One region of the Carboxylicivirga fragile genome, then DNA from elsewhere that is predicted to be linked to it. Evidence: riboswitches for the same ligand, from Rfam matches in the RefSeq annotation. Region 1 holds a riboswitch; each other region holds the start of a gene.

Region 1 (4,219 bases):
CGAATGGTTTTGTTTAAGCCCAAAAAGTTTTCACTTTCCAAACCATGTCTGTTCAGGTAGGCCTCTAATTTTTCACTTGCATCATTTAAAAAACCGGAACGGTACTTGCGATCTTCCACTACATGGCTTTTCACTTTTGTACTGTGAACAAAAGCTGCTTCGTTTCCTTCGCGAATGACAAATTTGTTGGCCACCACCTCATCAACAATGGTTTTCCAATGCGAACTCTTGCCCGACGACACTTGCTGCTCAACACGAATATGATAATACGCACATTCTCTACCCGACAAGGGCGCTTTAAGTGCTTCTTCAACAAACTCAACCTTACCAACTAACTTGGCAAGTTCTCCATCTTTAAATGATGAAATACGCTTAAGTGGTGCTTTCTTTAATTTTCTTTTTATTATGGCTTTCTTATTATAAAAAACAGAGACCAAAACAATCAGCACAAATACAGCAACAAATATTACGGGGATAAATTCTTTCATTTCAAATGTTGGTTGTTTAAAAGTTAATTGAGAATGAAAATATAAAACATTAATCAATAGGCAAAAAAAATAGGATACTACTCTCCTGTGGTGTCCTTCGTGATGTAAGTTTTTTTAATAACTTTGCAAGCGATTACGGTAAACCTGATGCATCATATCAGGTTGCAAGGGAATCAGGTGAAAGTCCTGAACAGTACCCGCTGCTGTGTACCCGGTTCGATGTTATTATCGAATCATTTCAGAAAAGCACCACTGTTCGCTCAAGGCGAATGGGAAGGTTCTGGAGAAGGGAAAGTCAGAAGACCTGCCATAGTCAACAGTAATGTAGCTTTCGGGAGTAAAAGCAAAAGACAGACAAGCCATTTCACATATCTTATCTCTCTTCTTTCTCCCCTCCATTAGCTACCTTAATTATTAAATATGAAAGCTTGAATGATAAGCGCGGCTAAATATAAATGGATTGTAATAGCAACACTTGTGGCGTTGGTACTACTATCTTGCATTGCCTTGCTTTTGGGGCCTACTAATCTTGACTTTGCGGCTCTGTATGATAGTCTATCAGGAGATTCTGCCAACAGTCAAAGCAATGGTATTTGGCAGGTGATTACACAGATTCGCTTGCCACGTGTTGTTATGGCCATTCTTGCAGGCACAGCCTTATCGGCCTCGGGAAGTGCGTTTCAATCCATATTCCGAAACCCTATGTCCGACCCTTATGTACTGGGTATTTCATCAGGCGCTTCAGTCGGTGCCACCATAGCCATCGTACTTGGGATTCAGGGAGGATTATTGGGCATTCCTATCTTCGCATTTTTAGGCGCTTGTTCAGCTTTGATTGTGGTGTACTGGTTAGCTTTTAGCTTGAAACAATCTGAGCAAAATACGCTTCTATTGGCAGGTATTGCCATGAGTTTAATGTTGGGAGCCATCGTTTCCCTCTTATTGGTTATTCATCGCGACCAAATGGAGAGTATTATCTTCTGGACACTTGGTGGCTTTAATGCCATTAGTTGGCAGCAGATATGGATTGTAACTCCCGTTGTTATTTTCTCACTAATCATGCTCTTCAAATACGCCAAAGATCTTAATCTGCTGGCCATGGGTAACGAAACAGCCCATTCGCTCGGTATCAATGTAAAAAAGAAAGTGGCGGTAATTCTATTAATATCTGCACTTTCGGTATCCATAGTGGTGGCCTATAGCGGTGTTATCGGCTTTGTTGGTTTAATTGTGCCGCACATGGTACGCTTCACCGTTGGTGCCGATAATCGAAAACTTCTACCATTGGCTGCTTTATGGGGTGGAATCTTTCTTATTATAGCCGACACGCTTGCCCGAACAGTTGTGCAGCCAGGCGAATTACCCGTAGGTAGCATCACCGCTTTGTTTGGAGCTCCCTATTTCTTTTTCATTTTAATCAAAAGAAGCAAGAGCCATGTTTAAAGTGAAAACAGAATTATTAGAACGAGATATCGTCATGGCCTTTGAGGACTTGAGCTTTAAAGCAGGCTCTAAGGCCATCTTAAATACCGTTTCGCATGAATTAAAAAAAGGCCGCTTCTATAGCATTGCCGGCTGCAATGGCTCAGGCAAAACAACTTTGTTGCAAACCTTACTTCAGATTAAAAAGGCAAGTTCTGGTCATATTCATGTGCCAGATTACTATCCCAACAAAGCTCATTATTTAAGTTATGTACCTCAAAACACACAACTCGAATTCGATTTCTCTGTTGAGGAAGCTGTTATGATGGGACGATACCCTTATTATTCAGGCATTACAGGTCCGAACAGCGAAGACAAACAAAAAGTATTGGACGCTATGGAAATGACTGACATGATAAACTTCCGAAAGCGCTCAGTAACCACATTAAGCGGTGGCGAGAAACAAAGAACCATCATAGCCCGGGCACTGGCACAGGATACGCCAGTCATGTTCTTAGACGAACCTGTTTCGCAGTTGGATGTCTTTCACCAAATTGAAGTACTTAAATTATTGCGGCAAATTGCCGATCAGGAAAATAAAACCATAATAACCGTGCTTCACGACCTCAATCAGGTAGCCGAATTCACCGATGAAGTAATGGTGATGGATAAAGGTCGCATTGTTGCCTATGGCGAACCTATTGAAGTGCTAAACCCCGAATTGCTGAAATCGGTTTTTAAAGTAGACTCGGAATGGATCTGCGCCAAGGACACAAAACCACACCTCATATTTCACTACTAAAATAAGGCTCTAAAAATTAAATACGAGTGAGCATTAACACTGATATACCATGAAACTACAACACCTACTTATACTGATATTATCCGTTTTTACACTTGCCTGTTCGAACACAAAAAACAAGGAACAGAAAAGCATTCAATTTACCGATTCAAGAGGTAATAAATTAAAGCTCAAATCAGTTCCTCAACGCATTATATCATGTTCACCAGCCATTACAGAAGTAATGTTTGCTTTAAATGAACAGCACAAATTAGTGGGACGAACCAATTTCTGCAATTACCCCCAAGAAGCACTCGATATAAAAGCCATTGGTGGTTTAATGGACCCATCTCTGGAAATTATGCTGCAACTAAAGCCCGATCTGGTTATGGCTTCGACTCACTTCAAAAAAGAAGCCGCTAATCGCATCGAAGAACTAGGAATGCCATTTGCCTGGTTAATGAGTCAGGAATCGGTTGCCGGGGCAGGTGATTTGATTATTAACATTGGCACCTTAATTGGTGAAAAAGAAAAAGCAGATTCACTCTGGAACTTGATGCAAAACAGCATGCAAGCTACCATGAATCAAGTTCCAAAAAACGTAAAAAAACCAAGTGTATATTACGCCGTTGGATTTGGAAAAGGAGGTGATTACACTGCAGGAAGTGATACTTTTATTTCGGAGTTAATCACTATGGCAGGAGGCAATAACATCGCTAGTGATATTACCGGCTGGGCCTATAATCTTGAAGCTTTGATTCAAAAAGACCCAGACATCATTCTTATTCAACACAGCATGAAAGAGGCTTTTTGCCAGCACGAACACTACAATCAACTTAGAGCTGTTAAGAACAATAAAGTTTTTGCCGTCGATCACCATTTGGTGCAGCTCAATGGGCCTCGTATACATATCGCTTTGAAAACTTTTGCTGAGATATTTTACCCAGAGCTTAATCATTTATAATACTTCGCTTGTTATAAATACTCAGGACGTATTGGAGCTAAAAAACAATATAAAAACCTATAAAACAAAACCTTGTTTACCAACACAAACGGTGCCTGTTTATCTTATTTGCATTTTGAACTACATGGTTTTTTGTTTGCTAGGTTGGAAATAAGTAAATTTCAGACTGTATATAGATATGTATTCTGATTATAAAGAAAATAATATTATAGAAGCCAAAACTTGAATTATGAAAACATTATTACTTGCTGTATTGGTGGTCTCTTCTACCTTAACTTATGGACAGATCGATACCACACGAAAAGGCTATGAATGGCCATATAGCATGCCAATTTTTGGTAAAAAGGCTGCTGAACGAGGATATAAGATACAGCTCCCTTATGGTTTGAATATTAACTACGTTTACAATCGAATGGATTTGGAAATTTCATCTTTTGGAATGACTATAGGAGATGACCCAAACTCAAACATCAACCAATTAATAAATGAACATGTCACTACCGAAACATTAAACTTTACCAATACCATTGCCAAAACAAATGGCATGAACCTTAGAGCAGATGT
Region 2 (4,219 bases), on a different contig from region 1:
GGGGTAGAAATAAAGGTTAAGTTTTAATCTATAAGTTATCTGGGTTTTAAATTCACTTTTGAGACAGCCTCTTTTTATTGGCTTTTAATTGTATTTAATTATACACATTGATACATACAAGCTGAACCATTCATAACACCAACTGTTTATTTGATATTAATCAGAACGTAAATGAATCTAATTATAGAATTTGCAGATGCTTTATTTGACCTATTAAAGGCTATGTCGCCCTATCTTCTTTTAGGTTTCTTCTTTGCAGGCGTGCTTAAAGTTTGGTTTCCTCAAAGATGGATAGATCGTTATATGGGTAAAAGTAATTGGATGTCAGTAATCAATACGGCAATTCTAGGCATTCCTCTCCCACTTTGCTCTTGCGGTGTTATTCCCACCGGAATTTCCTTTTATCGTAATGGGGCTTCTAAAGGTTCTAGTGTTTCATTCTTAATTTCAACGCCTCAAACAGGTGTAGATTCCATTATGGTAACATACTCTTTACTCGGCTTACCATTTGCAATTATACGTGTAATAGTGGCTTTAATAACCGGAGTATTAGGTGGAGCCGCTACAAATGCCACAGCCAAAGAAGATGATGTCAATACCAATGATGGCCCACAATCCTGTGAGAATGATAAAATGGGTACTCATCAAGGTTGGTTTGGAATATTTCGTTATGGTTTTTATGAATTCTTGATGGATATTGCCAAATGGTTAATAATTGGAATACTGATTGCTACTTTAATGGCTGTGATAATTCCAGAAAACTTTTTCACGAATTACCTCGATAACGAACCCATAAGCATGTTAGTGGTATTATTGGCTTCCATACCATTGTATTTATGTGCAACTGCTTCTGTACCTATTGCCGCAGTATTAATGCTCAAGGGACTTTCCCCCGGAGCTGCATTAGTACTATTAATGGCTGGCCCAGCAACCAATGCAGCCACAATCACTGTGATAAAAAAAGTTTTTGGCAATCGTACTTTAATCTCCTACTTGGGCTCTATTATTCTTGGCGCCTTGTTTTTTGGAACTCTGATCAATCACTTCCTTCCACGTGAATGGTTCCTTATCAACCAACACACCGAACATCTAAGTCACTCGCACGAACTATTACCAAACTGGCTACAAATCGCGTCTACCATAATACTTGTTGGCTTAATTATTAATGGATATATAAGGCAGTATATCAATAAAACAAACTACAATAAGTCAGTAAAAATTAAAACACAAAAACTAAACTCCTCAGTACTAAATAAAGCACATGAACCTTTGAATAACGCTCCTCAGTTTACATCCTTTGCTATGGCTAAACCTATCCAAAGCAAAACATTTACAGTAAAAGGAATGACCTGTAGCCATTGCAAAGCAAGCGTTGAATCTAACCTTATCAAACTAAATGGAATCAGTAAAGTTAACGCATCTCCTCAGAATAATCAGCTTGTAATTGAGGCAAGTAGCTTTGACTTGGATCAAATTAAAAGCACCATTGAGTCACTTGGTTATGAGTTTATCCAAGAGAATAAATAATTCTGCCATCTGGCTATCAATTATTATTTCTATTTTTGGAACATAAAGGTGCAAACGCTTAAAAAGGGAATCTGGTGCCTCATTGAGAAATCCAGAGCTATCCCCGTAGCCGTAAACCCACTTTCACATTAGTGAAGTGATGTTATTAAATACCACTGTTATAATAATGGGAAGGTAATAACATCAGGGTAAGCCGGAAGACCTGCCTTTTATTCAACTTCGGGGTAAAGTGATTCTAGAATAGCACTTACATAGCTGTGTCTATTTGTATAATCCTCCCTCCTGAAGATTTAAAACTTATTTAAATTTAGAAAATGCAGGAGTTTAAAATTGAACAAGTAAGCAATCAGCTGAATGAGTCTATTCAGAAGAAAATTGATTTAAAAACAAAACCTTTAGGTGCCCTTGGCGCGCTGGAAAAAATTGCATTTAAAGTCTGTCAGATTCAACAAACACTTAAGCCAGAATTATCTAAACCAAGCATTCTGGTATGTGCTGGTGACCATGGTGTAACTGAAGAAAAGATTAGCCCTTTCCCACAAGAGGTTACGTTTCAAATGGTCATGAACTTTTTAGGTGGAGGTGCTGCTATTAACGTTTTTAGCCGCCAACATGGAATACAACTCTTAGTGGCTGATACAGGCGTTAATTATGATTTTGAAAGCAACACCAATTTGCTTGATCTAAAAATAAGGAAGGGAACGCGTAATTTTGCCGTTGAACCAGCTATGACCATTGAAGAGTGTAAACAGGCTATGGAGAATGGTGCGCAGCTTGTTGATAAACTTCATTCAGAAGGATGCAACATTATTGGTTTTGGCGAGATGGGAATTGGAAACACAACCGCAGCGGCAGCCTTACTTTGTAAATACACAGACTGCACAGCAACAGAAGCTTCAGGTGCAGGAACAGGATTAGACAAGGAAGGTATTAGCCATAAAGCACAAGTAATTGAAAAAGCACTGCTTTTACATCAAAACACGAGCTCACCGATGGATATACTTGCCACTTTTGGAGGTCTTGAAATTGCAACTATCTGCGGAGCAATCTTAAAAGCTGCTGAATTGAAAATGATCATTTTATCAGATGGTTTTATTGCAACTTCCGCATTACTGGCAGCCCATGCAATAAATCCCAATGTAACCGATTATTGTTTGTATGCACATCAATCTGAAGAACAAGGCCATAGATTGATGCTTCAACATTTAAAGGCAGATGCCATCTTACAGTTGGGCATGCGACTTGGAGAAGGAACAGGGTCAGCCATAGCTTTTCCATTGGTGCAGTCTGCCGTGAATTTCATTAATGAAATGTCTAGCTTTGAAGACGCTGGAGTAAGTAATGTTGAGTAATAAATTATAAGCTATTGGCTGATAGCTGTCAGCTAATGGCTTTTTTACAATTTTCAAATGCAAAGACTAAAGAATCAATTTAATCTCATCTTAACTGCCTTTGGGTTCTTTACACGAATTCCGATTCCTAAGAATATCGCTTTTTCGCAAAGTAACCTAAATAAATGTAATCGCTATCTCCCAATCGTTGGTTATGTAGTTGGAGCAATTTGTGGATTAATTTATATTACGCTTAGCCAATTACTACCCCACTCCGTTTCCATATTATTATCGATGGCAAGCTCTATTCTTTTAACGGGAGCCTTTCATGAAGATGGCTTTGCAGATGTGTGCGATGCCTTCGGAGGTGGCTGGACAAAAGAGAAGATACTGACTATAATGAAAGACTCTAGAATTGGAGCCTACGGAGCTGTTGGTATTATTCTATTGTTATTCACAAAATTTTCAAGTTTAGATGCTATCCCTTCAAACAAAATAGTAATTGCATTAATTGCCGCGCATGTACTAAGTCGCCTAATGGCGGTTAGCACAATGCACAGCCTATCATATGTGCGTGAAGATGAAACTAGCAAATCTAAACCAATCACTAAATCGCTTCATTCGAAGGAAATTTTAATCGCCTTTTTCATCTCGCTTCCAGTTTTATTCTTATTCAACGATTTAAGAATACTGCTAGTTATTATTCCTTTAATTCTTTCAAAATATTTATTGGAACGTTATTTTAAGAAATGGATTGGCGGCTATACTGGCGATTGTCTTGGAACCATTCAGCAAGTCACAGAGTTGGTCGTTTATTTAACCATCCTTTCAATCATTCATATGGATGCCTCGAATAACCCATTTAATCAATTATTCAAATGATAGAATTACTATTGATTAGGCATACAACGCCAGATGTGAAAGAAGGCACATGCTACGGCCAAATAGATTTAAATTGTCATTCTTGTTTTGATAGTGAAGCGGATGATATAAATCAAATATTAACTGCATCAAAATACAGTCCAGATATTATATTTAGCAGTCCTTTAAAAAGATGTAAATTATTGGCTACACATCTTTTTCATGCACAGAAAGTATACCTTGATGAAAATTTGAAAGAATTAAACTTTGGAGATTGGGAAGGTATGTTTTGGAAGGCTATTCCTAAAAATGAGATTGATGTATGGGCTGAGAATTTCGTATTACAAAGTCCACCCAATGGTGAATCGTTTAAGCAACTTCTAAAGCGTGTTGAGCAATTTGAGAAACAAATGGTAAATGGAAATAGTAAAAAAATTGCCATTGTAACGCATTCGGGTATTATTCGTGCTTTTCTTATGAAATACTTAAATATACCAGCC
Region 3 (4,219 bases), on a different contig from region 1:
GCTCAAGCCAAAACAACGAAAAAAGGCGTGAAGAAGTTGAATGATAACTTAGAAAAAACTACTTTAGGAGATATTTCTGATTTAGCTGCACTGAAAGATCAGTTAGAAGCTAGCGAGAAATCACCAAAAGAAGATAAAAAATAAGTTAAAATAATAGGAATGGACTTCAAGATTGATAAGTTAGATGAATTTACTGTAGTTCAGGTGCTGAAAGAAAAGTTGGATACACATGTGGCTCCAACTTTAAAATCAGAACTGGTACTCTTATCTGGTAATGGTGAAAAGAATATTTTACTTGATCTGGGTAAATGTAATTATTGTGATTCATCGGGTTTAAGTGCAATTCTTGTTGCCAACCGATTGTGTAAAAATGCCGATGGTGCATTTGTGTTAGCAGGCCTTCAGCCAGCCGTAGAACGTTTGATCTCGGTTTCGCAGCTCGATTCTGTTTTAAACATTGCACCTGCACTTGATGATGGTATTGAAATGATTCGTAAAGCAATTGAATCGTAGATATTGATGAATAACTTTTCGGTAACCATACTCGGAAGTAATTCAGCATTACCAACATCAGATAGATATCCAAGCGCTCAGATACTTAATGTGTCTGAGCGCTTTTTTTTGATTGATTGTGGTGAAGGAACGCAGATGCAATTGCGAAGGAATAAAGTAAACTTCTCCAAGATTCACCATATTTTCTTATCTCATCTTCATGGAGATCATGTATTTGGTTTAATGGGATTGATCTCTACTTTTGGATTACTGGGCCGTACTGCTAAATTACACATCCATGCACATTCCGATTTAAAGGGCATCTTACAACCGCAGCTCGATTATTTTTGTGCTGATTTGCCGTATGTTATCGAATTCAGTGATTTGACATATGATGAGAAGGTGCTCATCTATGAAGATAAAAAAGTAAAGGTTGAATCTTTTCCTTTATCGCATCGCATACCAACCTGTGGCTTTAAGTTTACCGAACAGCCTAAAGAAGCTAACATACGTAAGCCAGCTATTTTTAAGTACGATCTTCAGGTTCGAGAAATAGTAGCCATAAAAAATGGTGAACCTTTTACTGATGATCAGGGTAGAGTGGTGCCTGAAGAAGAACTCATTATTCCTGCTCCCAAACCACGAAGTTATGCGTATTGTTCTGATACAAAGTATTATCGGAAGTTAATTTCTCACATTCAAGGGGTTGATTTACTCTACCACGAAGCCACTTTTATGCACGATTTGAAAGCGCTCGCTAAGTCATCGATGCATACCACCGCCAAACAAGCTGCTACCATTGCGCGAGATGCGGGAGTTAAGCAATTACTGCTAGGTCATTTCTCAAGCCGTTATCGCGATCTACAGCCACTACTTAAGGAGGCTAAGGGCGTATTCGAGAACAGTTTACTGGTTAAGGATAATGCTGTTTTTGAAGTTTATTAAATAAGCACAACCTAGAGTTATATATCTGATTATTTAGTGTGGATTTAATTAAAATTACACTTTTGTTTATATAATTAAATAATTAATTATACATTCGCGGCAGTTTTGTGTTTGACGAGTATCGCACTTGTCAATAAAGGGAATTCGGTGCAAATCCGAAACTGTACCCGCAGCTGTAAGCTCCACAAAAATGTTTAATACTACAAACCACTGTTATTTATAACGGGAAGGTGCATTAAACAGGAGTAAGTCAGAAGACCTGCAAAACGAAAACTATTGTGGCGTAAACAATTTCGGGTTAAGATTTTACAACACGCAGTATTTTATTTGAATACATATTTTAATGACACGGTTTTGTATTGTTGCAGTATTGCAATGGTGTGTTTCTGTTCGCATTTTGCAGCTAAATATATTTGCTGTAAAAAGTAGATTGGAATGCACCTTATCAATTGTAAGAAAGGCCTTTGTACCTCCCGGTATAAAAATGCCCAAGTCCTCGTATTTCTCAAATCACATTTTTAATCTATCCCAAATTATTTTAAGATGAATTTATTTAAGCAAGCACTACTATTCATAAGTATAAGTTCATTATTCTGTACTTCCTGTTCTTTCTCAGAAAAAGAAAAGAAACAAGTACAAACAAAAGAAGCCATTGTACTTGCCACCTTTGGCTCCTCGTACGAAAATCCGCAAGCAACATTTAAGACTATTAATAAATGTGCTCATGAGCATTTCCCAAATCAAGAAATTCGCTGGGCTTACACATCCAATTTCATCATAAAAAAGTTGCGCGAAGGAAGGGGACAGGGCAGCTTGAATGGTAAAGAGATTCGTATTTACACACCAGCTGAAACTTTGGAGCAATTGATAAAAGAGGGCTATCGAAAAATTTATGTGCAGTCACTTCACATCATTCCAGGTGAGGAGTATGATGAGTTGTTGGAGGCCACTAAATTAGTTGAAAATAGATATCAAGATGTTGATATTGTGATAGGAACACCTTTGTTGACTTCTGAAAAGGATATTAAGGAAGTGGCACATGTACTGGCTAATAAATTTAGTGAAGAAATTAAACAAGGTCCTGTACTATTTATGGGCCACGGTACGCCTCATGAAGCAGACGCCAAATATACCAAGCTACATGACGAGCTACAGAAAATCAATAGCGACTTTTATGTAGGTACTGTTGAAGGCATTGGATTTGAAGATGGCTCATTAGCCATAGGAAGTATTATTTCAAGATTAGATCAATGTACTACTAAAGCCACAACGCTTTGTATTACTCCATTGATGTCGGTAGCAGGCGATCATGCCTGTAACGATTTAAACGCTGATACTGGCGAAACCGATCCTGCCGAACAAAGCTGGAGAGAGCAACTGGAGGCTAAAGGTTATACCGTAAATGCCAATATGAATGGTTTGGGTGATTATTCCGAAATCAATGCCATTTGGATGAGTCATCTTGAAGAGGTAAGAAAGTAACAATTGGATTAGTAAAAAAGCAATAAGAGGTATTTACATTATTTAAATGTAGTTGCCATTTTAAAGATATTTGTATTATGCAGAAGTTTTGCATGTCTATTTTGGCGATGTTAATTGTTTGGACAGCATCGGCACAACAAGAGGTTATTATTTCAGGTAAAGTACTTGATGAAAACAATCAAGCTTTAATAGGAGCCAACGTTTATATTAATGGTACAACCTACGGAACAGCTACAAATAAAAATGGAGAATTCATTTTAAAAAACATTGCACTTAACCAGTATCAGTTGTGTGTTTCCTATTCAGGATATAAAAGGCTTAGAATGGCCATAGATGCCACTACTGATAAAACAGATCTGGTTCTTCGATTGGAACAATCAAAAGGAAATTTAGGAGAAGTAGTGGTAACAGGAACAGGTACACCACATCACTTAAAAACTGCGCCTGTGCCAACCGAACTATTAACGAAGAAAATGATTGAAAATACGGCAGCTCCTGATTTTGGAACCTTAATGGGAGCTGTTAGTCCATCCTTTGATTTTAGCCCAAATACCATGGGTTCGAATATGATGTTGAATGGTTTAGGTAACGATTTTATTGTGATATTGCTTGATGGCAAGCGTATGTATGGCGATGTGGGTGGAATGAATGATTTAAGTCGTATTAACCCAGCCATGATTGAACGTATTGAAGTGGTAAAGGGAGCATCCTCATCGCTTTATGGCTCGGATGCCATTGCTGGTGTAATCAATATCATCACCAAGAAGTCGAATCGTAAATTTGAAGTTGGTAATCAAACCCAATATGGTTCATTTAATACGCTTCAGCAGAATAACAACATTGATTTTACAGCTGGTAAATTGAGTGGTCGAACTCTATTCTCGCTAAAGCAAAGCGATGGGTGGCAAAATAGCGCTTACGAAATTGACGGTGATGATCTTGTTGAAACTAAAGCCATGACTCAAAATGCTTACATCAATAAAAATATAAGTCAGTTGTTGGAATACAAGCTCACAAAAAGTCTTAGTTTATATGGCAATGTAGCGCATTACAACAATGATATTTCGGTACCGGTTGAGGTGAAAAACTATGGCTATTTCTTTGAGGATTTTAATTATAGCCTCGGAGCAAACTATATCTTTTCGCCCACATCAACACTTAGTTTTGATTATACCTCTGATCGCTTTACCTACTATTATAAGTACAATCAGGATTATAAGGATTATACAACTGGTGAGCTGAGTTTAAACAATGATCAACAGCGTAAGGATTATAATCTTAAATGGGTTAAGAAATTTAA

What was found. A riboswitch is a leader RNA that binds a small molecule or an ion and turns the genes downstream of it on or off. The one in region 1 is predicted to bind cobalamin.
Region 2: another riboswitch for cobalamin. It lies ahead of cobT (nicotinate-nucleotide--dimethylbenzimidazole phosphoribosyltransferase); the one in region 1 lies ahead of ACRD7B_RS11310 (FecCD family ABC transporter permease).
Region 3: another riboswitch for cobalamin. It lies ahead of ACRD7B_RS09465 (sirohydrochlorin cobaltochelatase); the one in region 1 lies ahead of ACRD7B_RS11310 (FecCD family ABC transporter permease).

Annotation. Positions count from the first base shown of each region.
Region 1 covers NZ_JBNGOY010000022.1:39,168-43,386, forward strand. Annotated here, with positions in the region: gene ACRD7B_RS11305 (hypothetical protein) at 1-488, opposite strand, end outside; cobalamin riboswitch at 608-814, shown strand; gene ACRD7B_RS11310 (FecCD family ABC transporter permease) at 921-1,931, shown strand; gene ACRD7B_RS11315 (ABC transporter ATP-binding protein) at 1,924-2,712, shown strand; gene ACRD7B_RS11320 (ABC transporter substrate-binding protein) at 2,762-3,655, shown strand; gene ACRD7B_RS11325 (hypothetical protein) at 3,885-4,219, shown strand, end outside.
Region 2 covers NZ_JBNGOY010000099.1:20-4,238, forward strand. Annotated here, with positions in the region: gene ACRD7B_RS22515 (permease) at 172-1,527, shown strand; cobalamin riboswitch at 1,557-1,750, shown strand; gene cobT (nicotinate-nucleotide--dimethylbenzimidazole phosphoribosyltransferase) at 1,842-2,879, shown strand; gene ACRD7B_RS22525 (adenosylcobinamide-GDP ribazoletransferase) at 2,937-3,740, shown strand; gene cobC (alpha-ribazole phosphatase) at 3,737-4,219, shown strand, end outside.
Region 3 covers NZ_JBNGOY010000017.1:59,001-63,219, forward strand. Annotated here, with positions in the region: gene rpsA (30S ribosomal protein S1) at 1-144, shown strand, start outside; gene ACRD7B_RS09455 (STAS domain-containing protein) at 160-513, shown strand; gene ACRD7B_RS09460 (ribonuclease Z) at 520-1,437, shown strand; cobalamin riboswitch at 1,526-1,718, shown strand; gene ACRD7B_RS09465 (sirohydrochlorin cobaltochelatase) at 1,981-2,919, shown strand; gene ACRD7B_RS09470 (TonB-dependent receptor) at 2,997-4,219, shown strand, end outside.